Regions from separate parts of the Janthinobacterium sp. Ant5-2-1 genome, predicted to be linked through region 2. Evidence: predicted binding sites of a transcription regulator. Region 2 holds the regulator's gene; the other holds the start of a gene.
What was found. The regulator FliA, encoded in region 2, starts transcription of late flagellar genes. The targets are predictions, from matches to a motif close to CTAAAGTTTNNNNNNNNNNNGCCGNTA.

Region 1 (9,422 bases), on a different contig from region 2:
GTTTACCTTCGACTTGATCTTTGTTCATGATAAATCCTCACTGTAGTTGGTACATCTGTTGTCCTGCCCCGAAGGGCCGGTACTGCGGCTCACACGCTGTTGCAAACTGCTTGCTGCGTGTCGATGTGTCCATACTACGCTTGAGGTTGCAAAAACTATGTACGGTCCCTAACACATGCCAAAAATCAGCTAATTACGCGAAATCAGCCCGCTTTGCGCCATACCGTCGCCAGCCACGGCTGCTGCTCGCGCGGCAAGCCGGGGGGACGGTAGTATTGCTCGACCAGGGTAAAACCGGCCGCCTGCACGTACGCGGCCCACGTCGCTTCGTCGTGGTAGCTGCCGTAGCGCGCGCCGTTCCAGCCTTCCTGGTTCTGCCCGCGCGGATTCGAACTGAACAGCACGCCGCCCTCCTTCAGGCACGCGTACAAAGCGCGCAGCACGCAGGGCAGAACAGCGCTGGGCACGTGGAACAGCACGGCATTCGCGAATACGCCGTCGAAGTGCCCGGCAGGCAAATCGAGGTCGACGAAATCCTGCTGCCACACGGTGCAGCCGCTGTAGGCGCGCGCCATCTCGACGAAGCGGGGGCAGCCATCGACACCGGTGGCGTGGTGGCCCATGGCCGTGAACGCCTTCAGATCGCGGCCCGGGCCGCAACCGAGGTCGAGAATCGCCAAAGGCGCCGGCTTGCCGATGGCGTTCAGCAACGCGCTGATGTTCTGGCTGACGTCGTGGTCGCGCGTGCCTTCGAAAAACTGCTCGGCGCTGGCGTCGTAATGGGCCAGGGTGCGCCCGGTGATGGCGTGGATGGGGTCTTGCTGATCTTGCGGTGGGGTCGGATTCATGGCGGTCCTGTCGATATGTTCCGCCATTTTACGGTGCCGGCGCGCTGCGTGCCGGCACCGTCACCATTTGCTACCAGACGCGCACGCGCTGTTCCGGCGCCAGGTACAGCTGCTGCCCCGGCTTGACGTCGAAGGCCGGGTACCAGGCGTCGAGGTTGCGCACGGTGGCGGCGCGGTATTGCGCCGGCGCGTGGCCATCCGTGAGGATTTGCTGGCGCGCCGCCGCTTCGCGCGCCTTGCTGCGCCAGCTGACGCCGTAACCGGTGAAGAAATCGCGGTCCACACCCGCCTGCGCCGGCTTGCCCTGCTGCGACAGGGTGAACGCGTCATGCGCGGCCGCCACGCCGGCCAGGTCGGCCAGGTTTTCGCTCAGGGTCAGCTGGCCATTCACGGCCAGGTCGGGGAACGGCTTGTAGGCCGCGAACTGCGCCACCAGTTGCTTCGAGGCAGCCTGGAAATGCGCCAGGTCCGCTGGCGTCCACCAGTCGCGCAACTTGCCCTGGGCGTCGAACTGCGCGCCCTGGTCGTCGAAACTGTGGCTGATCTCGTGGCCGATGGTGGCGCCGATGCCGCCATAGTTGGCCGCGTCGGATGCCTGCGGGTCGAAGAACGGCGGCTGCAGGATGGCGGCCGGGAAATTCAGCGCATTTTGCAGCGGCAGGTTGACGGCATTGACCAGCTGCGCCGGCATGGCCCAGGCCTTGCGGTCGGGAGACTGGCCCAGCTTGGCCAGTTCCTGCTGGTAATGGAATTGCTCCGCCCGCTGCACATTGCCCAGCGCATCGCCGCGCACGACGCGCAAGCCCGCATAATTTTCCCAGCGTTCCGGATAGCCGACGCCCACGTACAAGGTCTTGAGTTTTTCCTGCGCCTGCGCCTTGGTGGCGGGCGCCATCCAGTCCAGCTTGTCGATGCGGCGCGAGAAGGCGGCGACGATATTCGTCACCATGTCTTGCACGCGGGCTTTCGACTCAGCCGGGAAATAGCGGTCCACGTACAGCTTGCCGACGGCGTCGCTCAGGGCCGCATTCGTCGCGGCCAGCGCGCGCTTGCTGCGCGGCGACTGCTGCGGCGTGCCGCTCAGGGCGCTGCCATAGAAGGCAAAACGCTGGTCGGCGGCCGCCTTCGGCAAGGTGGTGCTGAAATGGTTGATCGCGTGGAAAGCCAGGAAATCCTTCCACGTGGCCAACGGCACGCTACCCACCAGTGCGGCGCTGCCCGTCATGGCCGTCGGGTGCCAGACGATGAAATCCGTCTGCTTGCCCAGGCCAGCCGCCTGGAAGAAGGCTTTCCAGTCCAGCCCAGGCGCCTTGCTGGCGAAGTCGGCGGCGCGCCACGCGTTATTGCCCTTGGCGACATCGGCTGAATCCTCGCGGCTGGCGTGGCTGGCGGCAATTTGCTGCTCCAGCGCAAACACGCGCGCGGCGCGGGCCGGCGCATCGCTGTAGCCGGCCTGCTTGAGCATGGCGGCGATATGCGCCTGGTAGCCCGCACGCAAGCCCTGCATGCGGGCGCTGTCGCTCTGGTAGAAGGCGCGGTCGGGCAAGCCCAGTCCGCCCTGCAGCAGATAAGCCACATTGCGCGTGGTGTCGTTCAAGTCTTGCGCCACCCACAGGCCGAACAGGTTTTCCGTATAAAAATTGGTGGCGTTGAGCGGATCGACATCGGCGCGCAGGCTCTCGCCCAGCGCGCGGGCCAGTCCTGCCTGGTCGCGTATGCCATCGATCTTCTTCAACAGCGGCTTGATCGGCGCCCAGCCTTTCGCTTCGATAGCCGATTCATCCATCCAGGAACGGTAAAAATCGCTGACCTGGCGCGCCGAGGCATCGGCCTGCGGCGCCGCCGCCAGGCCTTCGACGAGAGCAATGATGCGCTCGTTGGTGGCGTTGGCGAGACTGGCGAACGAACCCCAGCTGCTGCGGTCGGCGGGAATTTCCGTGTTGCGCAGCCAGTCGCCATTCACGTAATCATAGAAATCGTCGCCGGGCAAGACCGCCGTGGGCGCCGCCATCGCGGCGGCGGGACTGGCGGCCGCCTCCTGTCCATGCGCGTGGACGGCGCCCCCGGCCAGCGCGATGCCGGACAGGGCCAGCACCATGGCGCGCTTGCGCCAGGGACCGTGGAAAGAGGAAGCGGCAGCAGTTGCAACGCGCATGGTGATCCTTTCAGGCAAAGTAACGACAGTAGTGTGCAAAATCATAACGCGTTTTGAGGCGCCGCAACACACTCCCCTGTCACCACGACGCCAGCAGGCATGCGGCTTGACGGGCGATTCCGGCAGCAGCCGAGCAATCATCTAAATTATTTTCACTTTTTTTTCAAAAATACCCTCAAGTTCCCCTAGAACCTGCCGTTAATCTGGACAAGCGGTAATCCATTCACTAGTTACGGGTGTGCTCATGACCTCCAACGACGTTCTTTCGATGTATGAAAATATTGCAGGAATGACCAACAAAATGGTCGTGGCCGCACGTTCGAGCGACTGGGATGGCTTGGATACCCTGGAAAACCAGTGTGCCAGCGCCGCCAGCGCGACCATGACAGGCAAGGTGCCTGCCCTGGCCGGCGCCTCGCGCCTGCGCAAGATCGACTTGCTCAAGCAAATCCTGGCCAACGACCGCGAAATCCGCGCCATCACGGAACCGTGGATGACGCAACTGCCGAACGCCATGCAGGGTTCGCGCGCCCGCATGTAAGAAAGCTTGCAGCACCGGAAACGACAAAAGCACCCGCGGGTGCTTTTTTTACGTCTGCCGCCATGCCTGGAAGCAAGGAGGCGGGAATGTGGAAGGCGAGCCCCAGGTATCTCCTGGCGTCGCCTCGCTGCCGGTTGCATCCGGCGTTCGCGAGCACATCGTCGGCATCGCGAACCGCTTCCAGACCCAGGCGTTTATGCAACGCTACACCTGGTTTGCCGCGCCACACTATCGTTGGTGACTGCGCCAGGCTGGGGCTGTTTTGTCGCAGAGCAAGTCCACTGAATTAATCATATCACCATCTTTAAGAAATAGGCAACGCGATTGGCCAGCGTTTCCATGTATTTTTTCAATATCTTTTTTTATATCAAATTGTAGTGCAGCCTTGCAGCACAATTATCGCGAGAACGGCTCCGGCTCCGGTTCGCTCGCTCCCTCTTCCACCGCCTCCGTCAGTACGGGCACATCCTTTTTCTTGCGGCCGAATGGCTTGCGCAGCAAGACCCAGTATTTCGACGGCGCGCCAGGCCCCGTCGCCTGCTTGCGTTTGCGCACGATATACACGATGACCGCCGTCAACAGCAGGAAGAGCAAGGTGCCGATACCGAGCCACAGCAGGCCGTTCCCGCCCGCCTTCTTGTCCTTGTCAGCGGCTGGCGCCGCGTGCAATGGCTTGGGCTTGGCATGGGGCGTCTGCGCCTCGGCGGGCGCGGCGACTGGCGCAGCGGCAACGGTGGCGGGCAGCGCCAGCGCCTTTTGCAAGGCGCCGAGCTTGCCTTCCAATTCTCCGAGCTTTGCATTCAGGGCCGTGTTTTTCTCATCCAGCGCCATGCACGCTTGCGCCTGCTCCATATCGGCTTGCGGCGCGCAAGCGGCCACGGGCGCCGTGGCGCGGCGCGGCGGACGCAACACGGGAGCCATCTGAGTGGGCGCGGCGGGCGGCGACACGAACACACGCGGCGGGCGCACGAGGCCCTCGGCGCGCGCGCGGGCCGCCAGTGCGGCGGCGTCGGGCGACGGCGCCAAGGGGGCAGGACGCGGCAACGGCAACGACGTTGGCATGGCCGCCGTAACGGCAGGCCGGACTGGCGCACTGACGGGGGCGGCGGCGGGCGGCGCCGGTGTCAGCCACAAGGTAGCCAGGCGCACGACGGCGCCATTGCCATTGCCATTGCCCAACAATAAGTACAAATGCACGTGACCCGCCTGGATCGCTTGCCGCGTAGCCACACGCACATACTGGCGTCCACCGCGTTCCAGCGGACTGATCGTCAAGGTTTGCAAGGCCTGGTCCATGCCAATGCCGCCGCCCCGGTACACATCGGGCGAAGCCAGGCGCACGGCCACGCCCTTGGCTTCCTCGGGCGCCAGGGCCGTCAGTTCGATTTCGGCCAGCAGGGGCTGGCCCACATGCGACAGCACCGCCATCTCGCCCAGCTCGGCCGCCATCACAGGCGGCAAGGCCAGGCTGGCGGCGGCGCACGCGATCAGGGACCAACGGGGAAGAATGCTGCTCTGCATGGACTGATCGCTTTGATAACAGGATAAATAATGGGGACTCGCCTGTCTTTAACGGCAGGAAATCGCAAAAATATAGATGGGCCATGGCAAAAATGATGCAATACAGCATCATCCTGTGTCTTTTTGACGCCTGGAGTACACTCGATCCACCTCTATCGATGAAAGGGATGTCATGAGTAGCAGAATCGAACGCGACAGTTTCGGCCCGATCGACGTACCCGCCGACCGGCTGTGGGGAGCGCAAACGCAGCGCTCGCTCGAGCACTTCCATATTTCCACGGAAAAAATGCCGCCCGAACTGATCGCCGCCCTGGCCACCGTCAAGCGCGCGGCCGCCCACGTCAACCTGGACCTGGGCCTATTGGATGGCAAGAAAGCCGTGGCCATCACGCAGGCAGCCGACGAAGTACTGGCCGGCAAGCACGACGCAGAATTCCCGCTGGCCGTCTGGCAGACGGGCTCTGGCACGCAAAGCAATATGAACATGAACGAAGTGCTGGCCAACCGCGGCTCCGAGCTGATCGGCGGCCTGCGCGGCGCCGAGCGCCTGCTGCACCCGAACGACGACGTCAACCTGGGCCAGTCCTCGAACGACATCTTTCCCACCGCAATCCACGTGGCGGCCGCCCTGGCCGTCGCCAACACGGTCTTGCCGCCGCTGCGCCAGCTGCGCGCCACCCTGGACGCGAAGGCCACGGAATTTGCCGACATCGTCAAGATCGGCCGCACCCATTTGCAGGATGCGACGCCGCTGACCCTGGGCCAGGAGTTTTCCGGCTACGTGGCGCAGCTGGATTTTGCCGAGCACATCATCACGGCATCGTTGCCGCCGCTGCTGCAGCTGGCCGCCGGCGGCACGGCCGTCGGCACGGGCTTGAATGCCCACGTGGAATTTGCCGGCCGCATCGCACAAGAACTGGCGCGTCTGACGGGCCAGCCGTTCGAAACGGCCAGCAACAAGTTTGCCGCGCTGGCCGCCCACGACGCCCTCGTTGCCGCCCATGGCGCGCTGAAAACCCTGGCCACGGCCCTGATGAAAATCGCCAACGACGTGCGCTGGATGGCGTCCGGCCCCCGCTCCGGCCTCGGCGAAATCACCATCCCCGAAAACGAGCCGGGCAGCTCCATCATGCCGGGCAAGGTCAACCCCACCCAGTGCGAAGCGCTGACCATGCTGTGCTGCCAGGTGTTCGGCAACGACGTGGCCATCACGGTGGGCGGCGCCTCGGGCAATTTCGAGCTGAATGTCTTCAAGCCATTGATTGCGCACAACTTCCTGCAAAGCGCGCGCCTGCTGGGCGACGGCATGCGCAGTTTCGACGAGCATTGCGCCCACGGCATCGCACCGAACCGTGAGCGCATCGCCGAACTGATGGAGCGTTCCCTGATGCTGGTCACGGCGCTGGCGCCGCACATCGGCTACGACAAGGCGGCGCAAATCGCCAAGCAGGCCCAGCATGAAGGCACGACCTTGAAGGAAGCGGCGCTGGCACTGGGCTTTGTAACGGAAGAGCAATTCAGCGCGTGGATCGTGCCCCTGGAGATGACGCGCCCCAACAAAAGCTGACTTCCACCCTGCATTGCTGGCGGCTTCAGGTAAACTAGGAGTTAGTTGAGGTCGTCATCAAGTGTTGAAAACACATCATTGCAATAAGGGATACAATGCAAAAAGTAAGCTTTGATTTAACATCCGAGTTCGTCGAGCTGAACCAGCTGTTGAAGCTGGTCGGCCTGTGCGACAGCGGTGGCGCAGGCAAGGTCATGGTCGATAGCGGCGTGGTGAAGGTCGATGGCAAGAAGGAATTGCGCAAGACCGCCAAGATCCGCGCCGGCCAGGTCGTCAGCGTGGGCGATATCCGTATCACGGTCGTCGCTCCAGTGTGACCCCGGCATGGGGCGCGAAAGCAGCCCCATGCCAGCCAGGTGCCTGGATCAAGCTGCAACACGTCGTTATTGCCAGATGAATATCGATTGCAGAAGGGAAGCGCCATGGACCATCCCGAACAAGGTACGCGCAGCCAGGAACGCCTGATTGGCGACTTGCGCCAGGTAATAGAAAACGCGGAAGAATTGCTGCGTAACACAGACAAATACACCAGCAGCCTGTACCAGAGCGCGCGCGCCCGGCTGGAACTGGCCCTCGTCGCGGCCACGGCCGAGCTGGCCCGCTTTGAAGAAGAGCAAGTGACGCGCATGATGGACGCCACCCTGGCCGCGAATGCCCTGTACCGCGATCAGACGGGCGAAGCGCGCCTGCTGCGGGCTTTCGAATAGACAGTCACGCCGTCAACACCGCATGCGCCAGCCACTGGCGCAAGTGTGCGGCCAGGTCGAACGCCGGGTCCAGTTCGAACGCCGCATCGAGCGCGGCGCCAAATGTCTCATCTTGCTGTAAAGCCAGCAAGGCTGCATGCGCAGCCGCATCCAGTATCAGCACCTGCGCTTTCCAGCGCGGCCGGCATACGAGCGCATAGCTGGCCACCTGCATATCCTGCGGAAACATTCCCTGCCCTTCACCATCCTGATGCGCCTGCCACAGGGCCGCCACTTGCCAGTTGAAGGCCAGCAAAACGCAAGCGGGATGCAAGGTAAAACAGCGCGCTTCCAGTTGATCAGGATGCAGGGCGGCCAGCGACTCGGGCGCCAGACCCTGCGCATCGGCCGCGTAATGGGCCAGGTGCACGGCCCATTCCAGGCGCGCCATGTCCGGCAGATAGGGCAACTGCGCCACGGGCGGGAATACAGCGAGAAAATCGGCGAAACGCTCGCCAAACTGATTCAAATCGGCGCTATCGGATGGCATCCGCCGGCCATACGCGCGCACCAGGCCGCCAAAGAATGCCTCGCCCACCAGCGCCAGCACGACGGGGTAGGCGTGGCCCAGGGTACGGCGCCACGTGGCGCCCAAATTGCCGCGGTATAGTGAAAAACGCTGCGGTATTGATTCTCCCGCGAACGATGGCAGGGGCGCCATAGCATCGAGCAAGGCCGTGGCAAACGCTTGCTGGCCGGCCGCCAGCGCGTCAAGCGACACGGGCGATGGCGGCGGCAGCGCCGCTCCCTGCCAGGGTGCCTGCGGTGCATGACGCGCCAGCATGGCCTGCGCCTTGTCCGCCTCGCCCAGCAAGATATCGGGCGGCGGCAAGTCCGTATCCCATTCGACCAAAGTGGGCACGGCGCCAAAGCGCCGCAAGGCGGCCGCATATAACTCCCAGACGGGCTCGGCAACGGTAGCGCCATGGTGGTCGATCACGGCGTGCGGCGTCAGCAAGTGGCCGCCCAGGTGCAGCTCGCCCACGCTGCCCGGCGCGATGGACTGCATGGCAAGCATGGCGTCCTCGCCGTGGTTGCACTGGTTCACATACAGGTTGTTGATATCGAGCAGCAGCCCACAGCCGCTGCGGCGCGCCAGCTCCGCCAGGAATTGCGCCTCGCTCATGGCATCGTCGGCAAAACGCAGGTAAGTGGAGACATTCTCCAGCAAGATCGGTCTTTTCAGCACATCCTGCACCCGCCCCACTCTTGCGCACAGCAAGTCCAGGGCGGCGCCATTCAAGGCCAGCGGCAAGAGATCGTTGAGTTGCCGCTGCGCCACAGCGCCCCAGCTCAGGTGTTCCGACACGAGGGCCGGCTCGATGCGCTCGACCACGGCACGCACGCGCCGCAGGTGCGCTTCCGAAAAACCGTGCGCGGAGCCCAGGCCCAGGCCTACGCCATGCAGGCTGATCGGGTAATCCTCGCGCAGGGTCTGCAGCACGTGCCAGTCCCAGCCAGACGGCTGCAGATAATTTTCAGTGTGCACTTCCAGCCAGCCGACCTTGGGGCGGCGCGCCAGAAAGTCGCGGTAATGCGCGGCGCGCAGGCCGACGCCGGCAAGCGCCTGGATGGGCGGCGGCATGGGCAGGCGGCGGACGCTTAGGGCTGGGTGGCCGGTTTGGCAGCCTTGCCGGCCTTGATGGGTTTGACGGAGCCGCCCGCCTGTTCGCACGTGCCCTTGGCAACGTAGGTCCATTCCGTGGGCAGGTTGTCCGCCTCGGCCTGGCCAGCGCAGGAATGCGCGCCATCGGACGAGGCGCAATCGTTCTGCCCCGCCTTGGCCACGCCATAGCATTTTTCCTTGTCGCCGGGAGCGGGGCCATCATGCGCGGCCGCGTTGATGGCGGTGCCGGCACAGATGCCCGCGAGGGCGGCGGCGATGAGAGCTTGACGTTTGTTCATGGGATTCCTTTTGCTTGGGTCAAAGTAATCGTAAATCACGGCACGCCTCTGGCTGCACGATGGGCAACCCGAAGTGATGGACGCCATTTTACTGAATCGGCCGTGCCATGGCGAATCATGTTCAATCAGTCAATTTTAC
Region 2 (12,628 bases):
CCTGGCACCTACACCCTGGTGGCAAGCGGCACCGGCGTGCGTGATTCCGTGCTGGACATTTCCATCACCACGGCCGTGCCCGAACCGGAAACCTATGCCATGCTGCTGGCGGGAATGGGCCTGATCGGCTATAGCATACGGCGCCGCAAGACGACTGCCTGAGCGGCATCCGGGCGCCTGCAAGTACTGCCGTCGCTGGCATACATGGGGCCGGCGCGGCGGCTCCATGCACGGGCCAGCCTATGCAGGGCGGGCCTGCGCACTCAACCGTGCGCGGGCCGGCCCGTATGCTGGCGAAATTTCGCGGCGATGCCATTCGCCTTGATGAGGGCGGCGGCCTGCTGCTCGGGCGTCAATTCGTTTTGCAGCCAATGCCAGTATTCATCCTGGTAAGGGTTTGTCGTCCCTGGCGTGAGGATATCGCTGTACACCATGCGCAGGGCCAGCAGGTAGCCATACGCTTGCGGCGCGTCTTTCTGCACCACGTCGCCATCGCGCAGATACGCCATCATCAGGGTCGACACGCTGGTCAGTTCCGCCTCGTCCGCCTGCGCCGTCAGCTGGGCGATGGCTTGCCGCTTCCAGGCCTGCACCAGCGGATCGTCGGGACGGTTGCGCAGCGCGCTGCGGTCGCCGAACGGGCCTTCCGACAGGAACAGGGTGGCCGCGCCCGGCACGCCGCCCTGCGCGGCGGTGGCCAGATAGCCGAGGCGGTCCTCGCGCTGGCGCTGCGTCAGGCCTGCGCACAGCTGCTGCTGGGCGGTTTTTTCTTCCGCCGTCATCTCGCGCCCCAGCTCGAATTCCAGCCCCGGCAAGCGGCTTTCGCGCTGGAAGACGATGCAGTCGTCGATCAGGTTGTAGGCCGCATACGCGTCGTCCGGCTTGCCGCTGGCCACCAGGCGCGCAAGCTGCTGGGCCAGGGTCACGGGAACGGGTGCGGCATCGGCGGCGGGGGTGGCGTCGATATTCAAATACGACGCCAGGCTGCGTCCCGGCGGCGCGCTGGCGACAGCGGTGGCGGCAGTGTCCGGCGCGCCGCCATCGGGCGCGGGCCAGTACACGAGCGCCAGCACTGCCGCGATGGCAGCGGCGATGGCGATGCCGGTCAGTTTGCTATTCATGATGAGGTGGCGCATAAAGGAAATGCACGTTACCACAGGCGCACGGAACAGTGCCGCACGTACGCACCCCGCCTAGCCGCCAGCCTTTTTCGGCTGGTGGCCCAGTTTCACCAGCGCGGCCAGGATGGTGTCGACATGGTCGCCCTGCACTTCGATCACGCCATCCTTGACGGTGCCGCCCGAGCCGCACTGCGTGCGCAACTGCTTGCCCAGCAGGGCCAGCGCGATGGCGTCCAGCGCCAAGCCCTTCACGACGGTGACGCTCTTGCCGCCGCGGCCCTTGGTCTGACGCGAGACGCGCACCACGCCGTCGCCCGCAGGCGCCGCCTTGGCTTGCGCCTTGCACGCGCATTGCGCCAGCGGCTGGCGGCAGGCGGGACACATGCGGCCCGTTTCGGTGGAATAGACGAGACCGCCCTGGGAGCTGCTTTTCATGAGGAAGAGATAATAAGAGAGAAGGCCGCGATTGTACCAAGCGGCGGCGTTCAGTTGGCCGGTGTCGGCGCCACGGGCGCCGTCGGCACTTCCGTCACCGTTTCCGGGATGCCAGAGAGAATCGTCACGGCGACCCGGCGGTTGCGCGCGCGCCCTTCCGCCGTTTCATTGGGCGCCACGGGGATGTTGTCAGCGTGGCCGACGGCCGTCAGGCGCGACGCCTTGACGCCGCTGGCGATGAACAGGCGCACCACGGCGCTGGCGCGCGCGGCCGACAATTCCCAGTTCGAGGCAAAGTTCGAATTGCTGATCGGCTGCACGTCCGTATGCCCTTCCACCTGCACGTCGTGCGTATCGTCCTTGAGCAGCACGGCGACGGCGCGCAGGGCCTGGTCCGACTCCGCCGTCAGGCGCGCCGCGCCGGGGTCGAACAGCACGCTGGCATTGATTTCCACGCTCACGCCGCGGCTCGTCTGCGTGACCCGCACCTTGCCTTCCTTGACCAACGGCGCCAGGGTGGAGGTGAGGTCCTGCGCCAGGCGCGTCATGTGTTCACGCTCGCGGCGGATTGCTTCCGTGCGGCGTTTCAGGGCGGGATTCGGCAGCGGGATCGCTTGCGGCGCTTCCATGATGATGGGCGGCGCGCCCTTTTCCAGGCTGAAGGCCTGGCCGATGGCGTTCTGGAAGACGCGGTACTTGCCTTCGTTGACTTGCGAAATCGCGTACATCACAACAAAGAAGGCGAACAGCAGGGTGATGAAGTCGGCGTACGAGATCAGCCAGCGGTCCTGGTTGTCCGGTTCCTCGTCATACTTCCTGCGCGCGCGCCGCATCATGGTCAGTGCTCGTGCAGCAGGCTCGACACGCGCTCTTCGATGATGCGCGTATGGTCGCCCGTGGCGATGTCGTACAGCACGGCGGCCGTGATTTCGTACTGCAGCACGCGGCGCGAGACGATGGCCTTGAGTTTATTCGCCACCGGCAGGAACAGCAAGTTGGCCAGGCCCACGCCGTAGATGGTCGAGACAAACGCCACGGCGATGCCGCTGCCTAATTTACTTGGGTCGGTGAGGTTTTCCATCACGTGGATCAGGCCCAGCACGGCGCCCAGGATGCCGATGGTGGGCGAATAGCCGGCCGCCGACTCCCATACCTTGACGGCCTGGCGCTCGGCCATTTCGTAGGCGGAGATTTCCACGTCGAGCAGCTGGCGCAGCTTGTCCGGCGCGATGCCGTCGACGATCATGCGCAAGCCCTTGGCATTGAAGCGGTCGGCCGTGTTTTCCATCAGGCGCTCGAGCGCCAGCGGGCCGTCGCGGCGTGCCGTCAGGCTCCACTGGCCAATGTCGCGCGCCAGCGCGGCGCGCGTATCGGCTGGCGGCAGGAAGACCCAGCGCAGCATTTCCAGGCCGCGCACGAAAGTGCGCAGCCGCGTTTGCAGCAGCACGGCGCCGAAAGTGCCGATGATGACGATGGCAAAGGCGGCCGGCTGCAGCAGGGAGGCCATCTTGCCGCCTTCCAGTGCCTGGCCGACCAAGAGGCCTGCCAGCGCCAGCGCCAGCCCGATTACGCTGGACCAGTCCACGCCTGCTCCCTCAAAGTTGCGCGCAGGCGCGCGACGGCCTGGGTATGCAGCTGCGAGACGCGCGATTCGGATACGCCCATCACCGCGCCGATCTCCTTCAGGTTCAGCTCTTCTTCGTAATACAGGCCCATGAGTATTTTCTCGCGTGGTGGCAGCGCGTCGATGGCATCGATCACGGATTGCCGGAAATCGGTATCGAGCAGGGAACGCAAGGGGTCGCTGTCCTCGTCCACGCAGTGGCGGTCGAGGAAGCTGTCATTGCCGTCCGGGTCATGAAAGTCTTCGTAGTACACGAGCTGGTGGCCGCCGCCGTCGCCCAGCATTTCCTGGTAGTCGGCCAGCGACATCTTGAGCAGCTTCGCCACTTCCGACTCCGTCGGCGGATGGCCGAGGCGCTGCTGCAAGGTGCTCATCGCCTCTTCGATCTTGCGCATGTTCTGGCGCATGCTGCGCGGCAGCCAGTCGCTGGTGCGCAATTCGTCGAGCATGGCGCCGCGGATGCGCAGCACGGCATACGTCTCGAACTGCGCGCCATGCGTCTCTTCATAGCGGCTGATGGCATCGAGCAGGCCGATCATGCCGGCCTGGATCAGGTCATCGACCTCGACCGAAGGCGGCAATTTCGCCTTCATATGGTGCGCCAGACGCTTTACCAGCGGAATGTGCTCCGTCAGCAAATAGTCCTTGTTCGATTTCCCTTTGACCGTGTACATAGGCTGCTTATTGTTTTCTCATCTTATCTGGTGCTACGGTTGGCTTCAGGCGCTGAACTGGTGGGCGCTCCCCGTCTGGTACAAGGTGCCGCCAAGCACCGGCGCCGCCGAACGGGCCAGCCGCTCGGCCAGTCCGCGAAACGCCACCGAGGCGCCGGCCAGCGGAAACGCATCGACCACGCTGCGGCCCAGCCGCGCCGCGCGGTGCAGATACTCATCGGCAGGCACCGACCCCATCGACGTCAGCTTCACGGCCAGGTAGCGGCTCGCCGCCTGTGCCATATTATCGTATACCACTTTTGCTTCGGATTCGGAAGCGCCGGTGACGAGAATGCCGAACGGACGGCGTCCCAGTTCCTGGCTCAGGCGCTTGATCAGGCAGTACGCCGCCTTGATCGAAGTGGCGCTGGTCGACACTTGCACGACGATATCGGACGAGGCCATCAAGGGCACGGGGAAGCAGGCGCCCTCTTCTGCCACGACGCCGTCGACCAGCACGATGCCGCTCTGGCGCGCCAGCACGTCAAAGGTCTTGCCCAGGCGGCGCAGTTCGTCCTCGCCCGCATAGTCCATGCTGTCCATCAAATGGTTGCGCGCGCCCAGGCTGGCCACGCCGAAGCCTTGCGGCACTTGGTGGATGACCTGGTTCAAGCCGCACTGCTGGCGCGCCACGTCGCGCAGGCTGGCGCCGTGCGCCAGTCCCAGTCGCGCAGCCACGCCATCGCTGCCGCCGCTGGCGTCGAGCAGCAGCACGTCATTGCCGCCGTAGACGAGCGAGGCGCCCAGGTTGACCAGCATGGCGCCCTTGTCGTCCTGCGGCGTGGCCGAGAGGAACGTCATGACGCGCGGCTGCGGGCCGGCCAGCATGCGGCGCAAGCCTTCGGCCTGGTCGAAATCGAAATTAGCCAAGATGCACCCCGCGCGCTTCATTGTTGCGGGCGGCTGCCTGCGCCATCAGCAACGGCAGTTCGGCATCGGAAAACTGCGTGGCCGCCGAGTCGCGCTTGAGCTTGAAGGCGCGGTCGATCAGGTAGCCGCGGTCGGCCAGGTACAGGTCTTCCGGCACGCGCTGGCCGTTCGACACGTAGAACAGGTTCAGTTTCTGGCGGATCACCACGTCGAGCACGTTGCCGATCGAGGCCGCTTCATCGAGCTTGGTCATGATGCAGCCGGCCAGGCCGCTGCCCTGATAGGCGCGCACCACTTCGTTGAGGGTTTCCTGGGTCGCCGTGGAGTTCAGGCACAGCAAACGCTTCACGTCGGCGCCGGCGCCCGACAGCATGGCCACCTGTTCCGTCACCATCTGGTCGCGCTGGCTGACACCCACCGTATCGATCAGCACCGTGTGCTTGTTCTTCAATTCTTTCAGGGCGATGCGCAAATCCGCTTCATCCTTCACGGAATGCACCATCACGCCGAGGATCTTGCCGTAAATGCGCAGCTGTTCATGCGCGCCGATACGATAGGCGTCCGTGGTGATCAGGGCCAGCTTTTCCGGGCCGTGGCGCATCACGCAGCGGGCCGCCAGCTTGGCCGTGCTGGTGGTCTTGCCGACGCCGGTCGGGCCGACCAGGGCGAACACGCCGCCCTGCTCGATCATGGCATCTTCATTGGCGACCGTGTTCAGGTTGCGGCTCAGGACAGTCTTGATCCAGCGCATGCTTTGCGCGCCGTCCAGGCCGGCGGGCAGCTTGTCGATCAGGTAGCGCGCCAGGCTGGCGGAAAAGCCGGCGGCCAGCATTTCGCGCAGCACGACGGCTTTTTGCGGCTCGCGCTGCTGCGTCGAACCCCACGAGATTTCCGCCAGCTGGGTTTCCATCATGCCGCGCATGGCGCGGATTTCATTCATCATGCCGCTCATCTCGGCGGCGGCGTTCTCTTTGACGTGCGCCAGCGCGCTGGCCATCATCTGCTGCATGCGGGCCATGTCCACTGGCTCGGAGGCAGCCTGGCGCGGCGCGGCAGGACGTGGCGCGGCCGGGCGCTGGGCCGGGGCGGCCGGACGCTGCGGCGTGGCGAACTGGGTCTGCAACTGGGGCCGGGGCTGGGCCATTTCGGACGCGGCCGGCGGCGAAGCGAGCGAAGCGGCATCGTCATTGGCCAGCGCGAGGATTTCCACCACGCCGTCGGCCTGGCGGTTCGACAGGATCACGGCATCGGGGCCCAGCGCTTCGCGCACCTTGCGCAGCGCATCGCGCGACGAGGCGCCCGTAAATTTCTTCACATTCATGACCGGCCTCCCAAGGCGGGGGTGGCGCAATATTGGCTGAACTGTGTGACCATCATCGACTCCTGTTGCTTGAGTGCTGTCTTCCACATGGACACAGATCACTCGGACAGTTTCCATTATTAGCGATGCTTGCAGGAAACGATCGAAGGAACAGGACGGGAAAGTACCCGTTATTCAGTTTGCCGGGAGGAAATTGATGCTTTTTTGACCAAAAGCAACTGCTGGGGTCAGACCCCCTCGCACGTTGGCGATGACCTTCGTGTTGGCGGTGTTGAGGGTCTGACCCCGGCATTAACCATGTCAACTACTGCGCGCCCACCAGTGCCGTGACGCGGATCGTCTTGGTTTCCGGCACTTCCGCATGCGACAGCACCTTGAGTTGCGGCAAGGCGCGGCGCAGGAAGCGCGACAACAGGGCGCGCAGCGGCGCCGGTACCAGCAGCACCGGCGTCAGGCCCAGCGCTTCCTGCTGCTGCGCAGCCAGGCCTGCCTGGTGCGCGATGGTGTCGGCCAGGCCAGGCTCGATGCCGGCGCCGTCGCCGCCATTGCCCATCGCCTGCATCAGCAAACGTTCGAGGCGGCTGTCGAGGGTCATCACGGACAGTTCGGCCGCGCCGGGGAACAGTTGCTGCACGATGGCGCGGCCCAGGGCCACGCGCACCAGCGCCGTCAGCTCGTTCGGGTCTTGCGTGTTGACCGTGTGCTCGGCCAGGGTTTCGATGATGGTGCGCATGTCGCGGATGTGCACGCCCTCGGCCAGCAGGTTCTGCAGCACTTTTTGCAGGGTCGACAGCGACAGCATCTTCGGCACCAGGTCTTCCACCAGGCGCGGCGCATCCTTGCCCAGGTGGTCGAGCAGCGACTGCACTTCCGCGCGGCCCAGCAGCTCCGACGCATGCGAAGTGATCAGGTGATTCAAGTGCGTGGCCACCACGGTGCCCGCATCGACGACCGTATAGCCCATCGATTGCGCCTGGTCGCGCAAGCTGGCGTCGATCCACGTGGCGGGCAAGCCGAAGGCGGGGTCGTTCGTGGCCAGGCCCGGCAAGGTGCCGCTGGCCATGCCGGGATTAATCGCCAGGAACTGGCCGTTGAACGCTTCGCCCACGCCCACTTCCACGCCCTTCAAGGTGATGCGGTAGGCAGACGGCTTGAGTTCCAGGTTGTCGCGGATATGCACGGGCGGCGCCAGGAAACCCACTTCCTGGGCGAACTTCTTGCGGATGCCCTTGATACGCTTGAGCAATTCGCCGCCTTGCGTCTTGTCGACCAGGGGGATCAAGCGGTAGCCCACTTCAAGGCCCAGGGTATCGACGGGCATGATGTCTTGCCAGCTGGCTTCTTCCTGCTCGGGCGCCACGGTTGCTTGCGGCGCTTCGGCCGGCTTTTCGGCCGCCTCTTTTTCCTGCGTGCGTTTCTTGCTGATCAAATAGGCGGAACCGGCCAGCAGTGAGGCCAGCAGGATGAAGACCATGTTCGGCATGCCGGGAATCAGGCCCATGCCGCCGATGATGCCGGCGGTAATGTAGAGCACTTGCGGTTTCGCAAACAATTGACCCACCAGCTGGGTGCCGATGTCCTGTTCGCTGGCCACGCGCGAGACGACGATACCGGCCGCCGTGGAAATGATCAGCGAAGGAATCTGCGCCACCAGGCCGTCACCGATGGCCAGCAAGGTGTAGTTCTTCAGGGCGTCGGCAAAGCCCATGTCGTGCTGCAACAAACCCACCAGCAAGCCGCCGACGATATTGATGACGGTGACCATGATGCCGGCGATGGCGTCGCCGCGCACGTATTTGCTGGCACCGTCCATGGCGCCATAGAATTCCGCTTCCTGCGCCACTTCCGTGCGGCGGCGGCGCGCTTCGTCTTCGCCGATCAGGCCGGCGTTCAGGTCGGCATCGATGGCCATCTGTTTACCAGGCATGGCGTCCAGCGCGAAGCGGGCGCCCACCTCGGCGATACGGCCCGCACCCTTCGTCACGACGGTAAAGTTGATGATCGTCAAAATAATGAAGACCACGATACCGACCGTGTAATTGCCGCCAATCAGGAAGTGACCGAACGCTTCAATCACTTTACCTGCCGCATCGGCGCCCGTATGGCCTTCCGTCAGCACCACGCGCGTGGACGCCACGTTCAGCGACAGGCGCAGCATGGTCGACACGAGCAGGATGGTCGGGAACGCCATGAAGTCGAGCGGCTTGACCGTGTACAGCGCCGTCAGCAGCACGATGATCGATAGCGCGATATTGAAGCTGAAGAAGATGTCGAGGATGAAAGCGGGCAGCGGCAGTACCATCATCGCCAGCAGCATGATGATGATGATCGGCGCGGCGATACCCTTGCTGGCGTTGCCTTTCAATCCGCTGAGCCAGGCTGGCATGGTCAGGCCGTTCATGGTGTGCTTCCTTTATTCTTGTCTGCCGCGTCTGCCGCGGGTTTGGTCTGCGATGCGGGGTCGAGCGGGTCGAGCTCCGGCGGCACGTCGAGTTTTTTCGGCTTGTCCGGGCGCTGGCCTTGGCCGCTGCCATAGCTGCGCAGCTGGAACACATAGGCCAGCACTTCGGCCACGGCGCCATACAGCGCCTCGGGAATCTCGTCGCCGATGTCCGTATGTTTGTACAGCGCGCGCGCCAGGGCCGGCGCTTCCAAGATGGCGACCTTGTGTTCACCGGCCAGTTCGCGGATCTTCGCCGCCACCTCGTCGATGCCCTTGGCCACCACCTGCGGCGCGCCGCGCGAATTCTCGCCATACTTCAAGGCCACGGCGTAGTGGGTAGGATTGGTCACCACCACGTCGGCCGTCGGCACGTCGGCCATCATGCGGCGGCGCGACATTTCATGCTGCATCTGGCGAATCTTCGCCTTGATCTGCGGATTGCCGTCCGACTCCTTCGACTCTTGCTTGACTTCCTGCAGGGTCATTTTCATCTTGTTGGCGTAGTGCCACATCTGGTACGGACCGTCGATGGCGGCGATCAGGCCCAGCGCGCCGACGATCAGCAAAAAGGCCGTGATCAGCAGGCTGATCAAATGGGCCGAACCGGCGCGCAGCGATTCCACCGACAGGCCCAGCACGGCGTCCTTTTGATGCTGCATCACCATCCAGGCGACGACGCCGACGACGAGGGTCTTGGCGATGGCCTTGAGCAGCTCCACCAGCGCATTCTTCGAAAACATATTGCCCAGGCCGCGAATCGGGTTGAGCTTGCCAAAATTGGGGGTAAACGCCTTGGAACTGAACAGCCAACCGCCCACCAGCACGGGCGAAGCCAGGGCGACGAGCATGATGGCCGCGGCGTACGGCAAACAGGTCAGCAAGACCGAGCCGACGTCGTAGCCGATGCGCAGCATCATCGCATCGGGATTGAGGATTTGCTCCCGGTCCAGGGTCAGCCCGGAAACCATGACGGCCGTCAGCCGCCGCACGATGGCGTCGCCGGCAAACCACAGGCAGCAGCCGGACGCCATCAACACCGTAAACGTGGCCACTTCACGCGATCGCGGAACGTCGCCTTCCTCACGCGCCTGCTCGAGGCGCTTCGGTGACGCGGCTTCGGTCTTTTCTGCGTCGCTGTCTTCCGACATCAATCAACTCCGGTGAAGTCCTGCAGCCTGGCTAGGCGCAATACGGACTGGGCATGGAGCATTATCGGTACAAGTGCGTGCACGCCATCGGCGGAACAGGGGGGCAAATCCCCTGTATTTCCTTTGCTCCTCAGAAACCTTAGCGCGACTTCCTGGCTTCCGCCTGCTTCACGGTCTGCTCGATCGCACCAAACAGCGATTTGCCGTCGTCTCCAAGCATTTCCAATCGAACAACATCACCAAACAGCAGATACGGTGTGCTGGCGACGCCATCGGCGATGATCTCCTGGTTACGTCGCTCAACGATGCTGGAAAACCCCTTCTTGACTTCCTTGTTGGCGACGCCGCCCGCGCTGACCACGCTGCCGGCGCGCGCGTTGCGCGTCTGGCACAGATGGGCGAGCAATTGCGGGTAATTGAACGCCATGTCGGCGCCCGCGTGGGGCTGGCCCGTCAATTTGCCGTTCAGGCTACAGCGCAGCGCGTAATGCACCTTGCCGCCGCGCCAGGCGTCGCCCAGTTCATCGGGCGTGATGGCGACAGGCGAACAGGCCATGGCCGGCTTCGCTTGCAGGAAGCCGTAGCCGCTGGCCTGCTCGTCGGGCGCCAGGTTGCGCAAGGTGATGTCGTTGACCAGCATCAACAGCTTGATGTTCAGGTGCGCCTGGTCCGGCGTCGAGCCCATGGCCACATCGTCCGTGATGGCGGCGATGCCTGCCTCGTAATCGATGCCCCACTGCTCGTGCGCCAGGGTGATGTCATCGTGGGCGCCAAGGAAATCATCGCTGCCCCCCTGATACATCCTTGGCGCATCGCGCAGATTGCCCGGCGCTTCAACGCCTGCGGCCTTGCAGGCCCGCTCGATCTGTTGCAGATAAGAAGCGCCGGCCACGCGCAGGCTGCTGCGCGGCAAGGGAGCCATGCAGTTGGCCGGGTCGAACTCGAAGGCGCGGTGGCCGCGGCCGCTGTTGATGGTCTGGTACAGCAAATCCAGCTGGGGCGCGATGAAGCTCCAGTCGTCGAGCGCCTTTTGCAGGGTCGAGGCAATGCCATCGGCCAGGTGGGCCGTTTTCAGGTCGCGCGAGACGACAGCCAGCTGGCCATCGCGCGTGCCGTCGTTCAGGGTAGCTAATTTCATGTGCGGGAAACTTCGTCAAATGCAGGCAACAGGAGGCTAAAGACGCCAAAAAGCCGGGAAGCCCCGGCTTTGGCGATCAGAAGGGTTTTACGCCAGCAGCGCGATCTGCTCGGGAGTCAGATAGCACCACTCGCCTTCGGCTATGCCCAGCGATTCCAGGGTCAGGCTGCCGATGGCGGAACGGTGCAGCGCGCTGCAATGGTTGCCGGCGGCGGCCAGCATGCGCTTGACCTGGTGGTACTTGCCTTGCTCGAGCACGATTTCCAGCTGGTGCTCGCCGCGCTTGACGCAGACGAGGGCCGCCAGCGGGGCCGGCTCGTCGTGCAATTGCACACCGGCCAGCAACAGGGCCACCAGTTCATCCGTCACGGGCTCTTGCGTGGTGGCCTGGTAAATCTTGGGGACGTGGCGCTTCGGCGAGGATTGTGCATGGATAAACGGCCCATCGTCGGACATCAGCAGCATACCGGTCGTATCGTGGTCGAGCCGGCCAACGGGCTGGACTTCGCGCCAAGTGAACTGTTCCGGCAGCAGGGTCAGCACGCCAGGATGATGGCTGGGCTTGCGCGAACATTCGAAGTTGGCCGGCTTGTTCAGCGCCAGGTACAGGTGCGCGCGGTACACCCACTCTTCTTCAAACACGTGCAGCACCAGGCCTTCGGTCTCGACGGTGGTGCGGTAATTGGTCTGGGTGACGCCATCGATGACGACATCGCCATCTTCGATGAGGGAACGACAATATTTACGGGTGCCAAAACCCTGCGATTGCAGGATGCGGTCTAGGGATAATTTACTCATGGGCGTGACTTTACCAGAAGCGGCTGGCAGCGTGAAGCGGCCATGCGCCAGGCCTTTGAAGACACACCAGCCTTGCGCAGGCACAGATGAGCTAAAGTACAAGGTGAGATTTCGATATAAATGGCCAATTCCTTTGAGAAATATCAAGCGCTCGGAATATCGCATTGATAGACTGAAACTTCGTTAGGAATCCGCCTAACGAGCTTTAGGAATAATAACCAGACAACGACTCACAAGGACATTGTATGAAGCATACCGATACCATCGCCTTACAAGGCAGCATCGCCGACATGCGCCAGCGCATCGCTGCGGAACAGGCGGCCATGCACAAGGTCAGACTCGGCGTGGCACGCTGGAGCAACACCTCTGCGCAGCAAGATGCGGACGCGCCGCCATCGCCAGCAAGCCAGACGCACTGGCATGCCGAAGCGCAATGCCATTTCATGTGCTGGCTGGAACTGGGCGGTTTTGCCCACGCGGATGCGGACGCGGAAACCGACAAGGTGACGACGCCCGCTATGGCGGACTCACCGCCCGACATCAGTTCCGGCGTCAACACCATTGCGGCGCCGGCCCGGCAGGCAACTACCCTGCCCGCGCACTGCAACGGCTGCGCCGTCTGAACCCGGCCCACCTGCCAGCCATGCCCTGCCCTCGCATGCCTGCCTTGCCAGCACGCCCAACTACGACATCCAGCAACATGTGTCCGTCCGGCACGGACGACGCACAAAAGGAAACGGCGGCATTGCGCCGCCGTTCCCAAGCCCCATCGGGACTTTAGTGAGGAATGTAAATTCACTCAAAACCACATCTGCGATGCGGCGAGTAGTTCCAAGACCTGCCAATCAAGTTAGTACTGACAACATAGTTGATATATCGCCCCTCCTTGAAAAGAACTACGCTTTCACTATAGCCCAAGCAGCCCCTTTTTCAAGCCAATTTACCACCTTATTGAAAATCATTCTCGATTGGCTTGCCTGCCAGCCAAGAGTGATGTCCTCAGCGCAACGCCGGTTG

Region 1: a site for FliA is predicted at 3,178-3,204, ahead of ASN89_RS25215 (flagellar protein FliT). Genes of this name have one in related genera too.

The regions. Positions count from the first base shown of each region.
Region 1 covers NZ_LNCE01000111.1:1,082-10,503, reverse strand. The annotation lists gene ASN89_RS25230 (CsbD family protein) at 1-28, opposite strand, end outside; gene ASN89_RS25225 (class I SAM-dependent methyltransferase) at 204-848, opposite strand; gene ASN89_RS25220 (M13 family metallopeptidase) at 919-3,003, opposite strand; gene ASN89_RS25215 (flagellar protein FliT) at 3,293-3,544, shown strand; gene ASN89_RS29110 (hypothetical protein) at 3,633-3,785, shown strand; gene ASN89_RS25210 (FimV family protein) at 3,941-5,065, opposite strand; gene fumC (class II fumarate hydratase) at 5,238-6,632, shown strand; gene ASN89_RS25200 (RNA-binding S4 domain-containing protein) at 6,728-6,949, shown strand; gene ASN89_RS25195 (hypothetical protein) at 7,055-7,339, shown strand; gene ASN89_RS25190 (DUF692 family multinuclear iron-containing protein) at 7,344-8,963, opposite strand; gene ASN89_RS25185 (DUF2282 domain-containing protein) at 8,981-9,283, opposite strand.
Region 2 covers NZ_LNCE01000024.1:30,464-43,091, reverse strand. The annotation lists gene ASN89_RS08750 (FxDxF family PEP-CTERM protein) at 1-162, shown strand, start outside; gene ASN89_RS08745 (hypothetical protein) at 264-1,121, opposite strand; gene ASN89_RS08740 (translation initiation factor Sui1) at 1,194-1,556, opposite strand; gene motD (flagellar motor protein MotD) at 1,607-2,389, opposite strand; gene ASN89_RS08730 (flagellar motor protein) at 2,395-3,141, opposite strand; gene ASN89_RS08725 (RNA polymerase sigma factor FliA) at 3,123-3,854, opposite strand; gene ASN89_RS08720 (MinD/ParA family protein) at 3,900-4,763, opposite strand; gene flhF (flagellar biosynthesis protein FlhF) at 4,756-6,084, opposite strand; gene flhA (flagellar biosynthesis protein FlhA) at 6,389-8,485, opposite strand; gene flhB (flagellar biosynthesis protein FlhB) at 8,482-9,675, opposite strand; gene ASN89_RS08700 (fumarylacetoacetate hydrolase family protein) at 9,815-10,813, opposite strand; gene ASN89_RS08695 (pseudouridine synthase) at 10,901-11,611, opposite strand; gene ASN89_RS08690 (hypothetical protein) at 11,857-12,234, shown strand; gene ASN89_RS08685 (S49 family peptidase) at 12,611-12,628, opposite strand, start outside.